Oharaeibacter diazotrophicus: one gene and its partner. The protein of the gene in region 2 interacts with the protein of the main gene of each other region in a pairwise test. Links are inferred from orthologs where the notes say so. Each region holds a gene or a part of one and is shown on either strand. Other genes may lie near its edges.

Region 1 (2,827 bases), on a different replicon or contig from region 2:
CGCGGCGGCGTCGACGCCGGTCACGGCCGGGGACTGAGGAGCGCGGAAGGCCGCGCCCTCGGAAGAGAGTGCCATGTTCAGGGGGAATACCTCGTGTTCGGTCCGGTGTCGGTCGTCATGCGCTTCCGGGTGCCGGTAGCCGGCGGTGGAATCCTGCAGCGTCCCCGATGCCGCGGGGACTTCGCCCCGCCAGACTACATTGGGCCCGTCGGGCGACGTTTTCAAGACGCGTCCTCGCGCGGGAGGGCCGCGAATCGCGCAAGGCGTGCACGCAGCATGGTCGAGGACAGCGGCACGCGTGCTCCGGTGAGGAACACCCAGGCCGGCGGCGCGTGCCGGGCGAGCCGGGCGGCGTCGCGTTCGCGCAGGCGGGCGGCGGCGAAGCTGCGCGCCGCCCGGCCCGACAGCGCCCGGAAGGTCGAGCCGGGCCGGTCGATCACCGCCACCGGCACCAGGGCGGCGATCTCGCGCCAGCCGCCCCAGCGGTGGAAGCCGGCCCAGTTGTCGGCACCGATCACCAGCACGAAGCGGACGGCGGGATAGAGCCGGGTCAGCCGGCGCAGGAGGTCGACGGTGTAGCGGGTGCCGAGACGGGCCTCGAGGTCGGTGACGACGGCGCGGCCGCGGCCGGCGACCTTGACGACGGCGGCGAGCCGCTCGGCGATCGGCGGCAGCGCGCCGGTGTCCTTCAGCGGGTTGCCGGGGGTGACCAACCACCAGATCCGGTCGAGCCCGAGCCGGGCGAGCGCCATGTCGGCCGCGTGGCGGTGGCCGGCGTGCGGCGGGTCGAAGGATCCGCCGAACAGTCCGACCGTCTCGCCGGGGAAGGCCGGCGGCAGTCGCGGACGGGCCGACGTCACGGACGCAGCTGGCCGTTGCCGCGGACGCGGTACTTGAACGAGGTCAGTTGCTCGACGCCGACCGGCCCGCGCGCGTGCATCTTGCCGGTGGCGATGCCGATCTCGGCGCCCATGCCGAACTCGCCGCCGTCGGCGAACTGGGTCGAGGCGTTGTGGAGCACGATCGCCGAATCGATGCCGTTCAGGAAGCGCTCGGCGGTGTCGGGGTCGGCGGTGACGATCGCCTCGGTGTGGTGCGAGCCGTAGGTCTCGACGTGTTCGATCGCCGCCTCGACACCGTCGACCAGCGTCACCGAGATGATCGCGTCGAGATACTCGGTGCGCCAGTCCTCCTCGCTCGCCGGCGTCGCGGCGGGCCAGAGCGCGACCACCTCGTCGCTGCCGCGGATGGCGCAACCGCGGGCGGCGAGGGCGTCGAGGATCGGTGCGAGGTGGGTGGCGGCGACCGCGCGGTCGACCAGCAGCGTCTCGGCCGAGCCGCAGACGCCGGTGCGGCGCAGCTTGGCGTTGACGGCGATGGCGATCGCCATGTCGAGGTCGGCGGCCTTGTCGACGTAGACGTGGCAGATGCCCTCGAGATGGGCGAACACCGGCACCCGCGCCTCGGCCTGCACGCGCGCGACCAGGCTCTTGCCGCCGCGCGGCACGATCACGTCGACGGTGCCGCCGAGGCCGCCGAGCAGCATGCCGACGGCGGCGCGGTCGCGGGTCGGCACCAGCTGGATCGCGTCCTCGGGCAGGCCGGCGGCGGAGAGACCTTCGCGCAGCGCGGTCAGGATCGCCTCGGAGGAGGCGTAGCTGTCGGAGCCGCAGCGCAGGATCGCGGCGTTGCCGGCCATCAGCGCGAGCGCGCCGGCGTCGGCGGTCACGTTGGGCCGGCTCTCGTAGATGATGCCGATCACGCCGAGCGGCGTCGCCACCCGCTCGATGTGCAGGCCGTTGGGGCGGTCCCAGGCGGCGAGCACCTTGCCGACCGGATCGGGCAGGGCGGCGATCTCGTCGAGGGCGGCGGCGATCGCCTCGACGCGCGGCTCGGTCAGGGTGCCGCGGTCGAGGAAGGCGGCGGTCTGGCCGTTGACCTTCATCTCGGCGACGTCGATGGCGTTGGCGGCGAGGATCTCGGCGACGTGGGCGCGCACCGCGGCGGCCATGGCGGCGAGCGCGGCGCGCTTCTCGGCGGCGGTCGCCGTCGCGAGCCGCCGGGCGGCGGCGCGGGCGCGCCGGCCGAGGGCGAGCATCTCGTGCGCGAGGTCGTCGGCGGTGGGGGCGGCGGTGTGCAGCATGGCGCGTCGGTCCGGTGTGGTCGGGGGCAGCCCGGCGGGGCCGTCAGGTCCCGCCGACCTCGCCCTTCAGGACGAGGTCGTCGCGGTGGATCATCTCGGTGCGGCCGGCGATGCCGAGGATGTCCTCGATCGCCGCGGAGTTGCGGCCGCGGATGCGGTCGGCGTCGCCGTCGTCGTAGGCGACGAGGCCGCGCGCGACCTCGATGCCGGCGGCGTCGACCACCCGTACGGCGTCGCCGCGGCCGAAGCGACCCGAAACCGCGGTGACGCCGGCCGGCAGCAGGCTGCGGCCCTGACCGAGGGCGCGGACGGCGCCGGCGTCGACGGTCAGCGTGCCGCGCGGCTCGAGGTGGCCGGCGATCCACGCCTTGCGGGCGGTGACCGGGTTGGCCTCGGCGCGGAACAGGGTGTGGGTGCCGCCGGCGTCGATCAGGGCCAGCGGGCTCGCCACCTTGCCGGAGGCGATGATCATGGCGGTGCCGGCGACGGTCGCCATCTTGCCGGCCTCGATCTTGGTCTTCATGCCGCCGCGCGACAGCTCCGAGCCGGCGGCGCCGGCCATCGCCTCGATCTCTGGGGTGATGCGCTCGACCACCGGGATCAGCGTGGCGTTCGGGTCGTCCTTCGGCGGGGCGGTGTAGAGGCCGTCGATGTCGGAGAGCAGGACCAGCAGGTCGGCACCCA
Region 2 (4,448 bases):
GGCGGTGGACGCGTACCCCACCCCGCCGGCCTCCGGCCGTCGACCCTCCCCACGAGGGGGAGGGTAGGAGGTGGCACCGTCGCGGCAACTCGTTTGACCCTCCCCTTGCGGGAGGGTCGGCCCGCCGGGCCGGGGAGGGTTCGTGTCCGCGGGCTCGACGGACAGGCCCCGCGTCGCGGCGGTGGACGCGTACCCCACCCCGCCGGCCTCCGGCCGTCGACCCTCACCACGAGGGGGAGGGTGGGAGGTGGCACCGTCGCGGCAACTCGTTTGACCCTCCCCTTGCGGGAGGGTCGGCCCGCAGGGCCGGGGAGGGTTCTTGTCCGCGGGCTCGACGGACAGGCCCCGCGTCGCGGCGGTGGACGCGTACCCCACCCCGCCGGCCTCCGGCCGTCGACCCTCCCCACGAGGGGGAGGGTAGTAGCTGGCGCCGGCGCGGGCCCTTCCGCCCCTCTCAGCGCTCGATCACCGGCGGCTTGTCGAGGCCGGCGGGGGAGAGGGTGAAGATGTCGGCGCCGGTTTCGGTGACGCCGACGGCGTGCTCGAACTGGGCGGAGAGCGAGCGGTCGCGGGTGACGGCGGTCCAGCCGTCCGAGAGCACCTTCACGTGCGGGCGGCCGAGGTTCACCATCGGCTCGATGGTGAAGATCATGCCCGGCTTCAGGACGACGCCCTCGCCGCGGCGGCCGTAGTGCAGGATGTTGGGGGCGTCGTGGAACAGCCGGCCGACGCCGTGGCCGCAGAAGTCGCGCACCACCGAGCAGCGTTCGGCCTCGACGTAGCGCTGGATCGCCTCGCCGATGTCGCCGGTGGTGGCGCCGGGGCGGACGGCGGCGATGCCGCGCAGGAGCGATTCGTAGGTGACGTCGATCAGCCGCGCCGCGGCGCGCTTGATCTCGCCGACGCCGTACATGCGCGAGGAATCGCCGTGCCAGCCGTCGAGGATGAAGGTGACGTCGACGTTGACGATGTCGCCCTCGCGCAGCGGCTTGTCGTCGGGAATGCCGTGGCAGACGACGTGGTTGATCGAGGTGCAGACCGACTTGGTGTAGCCGCGGTAGAACAGCGTCGCCGGCAGGGCGCCGTTGTCGAGGCCGAAGCGGTGGACGAAGTCGTCGATCGCCTGCGTGGTCACGCCCGGCTTCACCACGTCGACCAGGGCGTCGAGGCAGCGCGCGGTGAGCTGGCAGGCCCGGCGCATGCCCTCGAAGTCGTCGGCGGTGTAGAGGCGGATGTCGCCGGTGTTGCGCAGCGGCGCAACCGCCGCGTCCACGTAGGTCACCATGGGTCCCGTCACGTCGCGTAGAGGTCCGGGCCGCCGGCGTGGCGACACGGGATCGCCGGTTCGGCCGGCCCCGGACCCCATATAGCGGTTCTCCGCGCCGGTTTCACCCCGCGATCGCCGCGACCTGTCACCCCGGGAACGGCGCGGGCCGCCCGTCCGTGCCATGATGGGATCGTCGAAACCGGAGGTGCCGTCCATGTCCGCCCGCTCCCTCGCGACCGCCGTCGCCCTTCTCGCCACGCTCGCCGCCGGTGCGACACCCGCCACAGCCGGCGTCTCCGACCCCGGCGACGCCCTGCTCGGCGCCGCGGGCGTGGTGCAGAAGACGCTCACGCGCGGCTGCGTCTTCTCCGGCCTCGGACTGCCGGCGCCCTGTCCGATCGTGCTGCCGGCGCCGCCCGCCGGCAAGGTGTTGCAGGTGCTGAGCCTCGCCTGCGAGGCGGTCCTGCCCACCACCGTCAAGTCGGTCGACGTCGTCCTCGCCGCGCCGAACCAGCCGACGCTCTTCGTGACGGTGCAGCGGATCGCCGATCTCGGCGGGAAGGCGCGCTATCGCACTTTCGACACGCCGACGCTGTTCGTCGCGGCCGGCAATCCGACGGTGTCGCTGGCGGTGCCGGTCGTCGGCGCCGCCGGCAGCTTCACCTGCGGCTTCGTCGGCCGGACCTTCGCGCCCTGACCTCCCGGCGCGGACGGACCTTCGCAGCGGGCCGCGGAGAGCGGCCGGTCAGGCGATCTCGATCGGGATCGCCCGGTCGACCGCGATCTCGTCGGGGCCGATCCGGCAGGCGAGGGCGATCGCCTCGACGCCGCGGTCCCGCGCGCGCCGGAAGGCGGCGGCATAGGCCGGGTCGACGTCGCCGGCGAGGGTGAAGACCGCGCAGTCGGTGCGCTGGACCAGATAGACCATGACGGCGCGCGCGCCGGCCTCGACCATGTCGCCGAGTTCGTCGAGGTGCCTGGCGCCGCGGGTGGTCACGCTGTCGGGGAACTCGGCCCGGCCGGCCGTCCGCATCAGGTGGACGTTCTTGACCTCGACGTAGGCCGGCGGCCGGGCGGGATCCTCGAGCAGAATGTCGACCCGGCTGGCGCGGCCGTATTTCACCTCGCGCCGCAGCCCGGCGTAGCCCGCCAGCTCGGGCACGGCGCCGGCGAGGATCGCCTCGGCGACGAGGCCGTTCGGGTGGGCGGTGTTGATGCCGACGAGGCCGCCGTCGGCTTCGACGATCTCCCAGGACCACTTCAGCTTCCGCTTCGGGTCGTCCGAGAGCGACAGCCAGACGCGCGCGCCCGGCGCGGCGAGGCCGAGCATCGCGCCGGGGTTGGCGCAGTGCGCCGTCACCTCCTCGCCGGTGGCGTCGAGCACGACGTCGGCGAGGAAGCGCTTGTAGCGCCGGACGAGGCGGGCGGTGTGCAGCGGGGCGGGAAACTTCATCGGCGGAACGGCGTCCTCGGCGGGGGCCGCGACGCTAACGCCGGCGTCCCGCGGTGGGAAGGCCCGGGGGGGCACGTCCGCACGGGGTGGTCCGGCGGCGGCGGCGGGCGTATGGGTGGAGCGAGCGCGCGATCCGAGGAGACGCATGGTGACGGACGAGACCAAGGCCCCGCAGCCGACCGCGGGCATCGTGGTGATCGGCGACGAGATCCTGTCGGGCCGCACCCGCGACACCAACTCCGGCGTGATCGCCGCCTTCCTCACCGAGAGCGGCATCGACCTGCGCGAAGTGCGGGTGGTGCCGGACGACCAGCCGGCGATCGTCGAGGCGATCGACGCGCTGCGCCGGCGCTACACCTACGTGCTGACCACCGGCGGCATCGGCCCGACCCACGACGACATCACCGCCGACGCGGTCGGCGCCGCCTTCGGCCGCAAGGTGATCCACGATCCGCGCGCGGTCGAGATCCTGCGCGCCCACTACGTCACGCCCGAGGCGCTGACCGAGGCGCGACTCCGGATGGCCCGGATGCCCGAGGGCGCCGAACTGATCGACAACCCGCTCTCGAAGGCGCCGGGCTTCCAGGTCGAGAACGTGTTCGTGATGGCCGGCGTGCCGAAGATCATGGAGGTGATGCTGCTCGACGTCGCCAAACGCCTCGTCGGCGGCGTGCCGGTGCGCTCGGAGACGATCGACTGCCCGTTCGGCGAGGGCACGATCGGCACCGCGCTCGCGGCGGTCGCCGCCGCCCACCCGGCGACCACGATCGGCAGCTACCCCGCCTTCGACGGCCGCGGCTTCTCGACCAAGCTGGTGGTGCGCTCGCGCGACGCCGCCGCGCTCGCCGCGGCGGCCGACGCGGTGCGCGCCATGCTGGCCACGATCGCGGCCGAGCGTGGAGAAGCCGCGCCGGCGGCGGCCCGGCCCGCGCAAGCCTATTGAATTCCGCCGCGGACGGCGCTTTCTCGCGGGCATCGACGCTTTTCACCGGAGCCGCCATGACCCCCGACGCCGAACCGCTGCACTCCAAGGCCTTCCCGGTCTCCTGGGACCAGTTCCACCGCGACGCCCGCGCGCTCGCCTGGCGCCTGTCCGGCCAGGGCGAGTGGCACGCGATCGTCTGCATCACCCGCGGCGGGCTGGTGCCGGCGGCGATCGTGGCGCGCGAGCTCGGCATCCGCGTGATCGAGACCGTGGGCGTGGCGAGCTACCACGAATACAAGGACCAGGGGCAGCTCGAGGTGGTCAAGCCGGTCAACGGCGCGCTGATCGACATGGACGGCGGCCAGGGCGCCGGCATCCTGATCATCGACGACCTCGTCGACACCGGCGCCACCGCCCGCGTCGTCCGCGACATGCTGCCGAAGGCGCATTTCGCCACCGTCTACGCCAAGCCCAAGGGCCGGCCGCTGGTCGACACCTTCGTCACCGAGGTCAGCCAGGACACCTGGATCTACTTCCCCTGGGACATGGGCTTCGCCTTCCAGCCGCCGATCAACAAGCGCTCCGAGGGCTGATCCCGCGCCGCTCCCCGGGGCCGTTCGACGGCCCCGGGGCGACCCGCGGACGGCGTCCGGCGCCGATGGCGGGAATCGGGCGAGGGCGCCCGACGCTGCCTCATTTCCAGGCGGTCGCGGCTTTTCCACAGCTTCGGACCGGCAATCGGAAGTAGAATCGTCACGCTACAATCCCGCTTGCGGCGAAGTACGACTATACCCGTAGGCGCC

What was found.
Region 1: the proteins of sfsA (region 2) and EDD54_RS20500 interact in binary tests that used the Escherichia coli proteins (3 or more experiments, as listed by UniProt). The link is inferred for Oharaeibacter diazotrophicus from one-to-one orthologs.

Annotation. Positions count from the first base shown.
Region 1 is NZ_SNXY01000011.1:49,435-52,261, forward strand. It holds EDD54_RS20500 (glutamate-5-semialdehyde dehydrogenase), read right to left. Parts: upstream 2,144-2,827; coding sequence 857-2,143; downstream 1-856. Other genes in the region: rsfS (ribosome silencing factor), read right to left, coding at 1-75; EDD54_RS20495 (nicotinate-nucleotide adenylyltransferase), read right to left, coding at 222-860; proB (glutamate 5-kinase), read right to left, coding at 2,187-2,827. UniProt on the Escherichia coli protein: Catalyzes the NADPH-dependent reduction of L-glutamate 5-phosphate into L-glutamate 5-semialdehyde and phosphate. The product spontaneously undergoes cyclization to form 1-pyrroline-5-carboxylate.
Region 2 is NZ_SNXY01000006.1:1,536,724-1,541,171, reverse strand. What follows is about bases 867-3,675. They hold sfsA (DNA/RNA nuclease SfsA), read right to left. Parts: upstream 2,721-3,675; coding sequence 2,013-2,720; downstream 867-2,012. Other genes in these bases: EDD54_RS07260 (competence/damage-inducible protein A), read left to right, coding at 2,866-3,663; EDD54_RS07270 (hypothetical protein), read left to right, coding at 1,482-1,964; map (type I methionyl aminopeptidase), read right to left, coding at 867-1,285. In the rest of the region: more of map, read right to left, coding at 455-866; gpt (xanthine phosphoribosyltransferase), read left to right, coding at 3,720-4,238. UniProt on the Escherichia coli protein: Binds to DNA non-specifically. Could be a regulatory factor involved in maltose metabolism.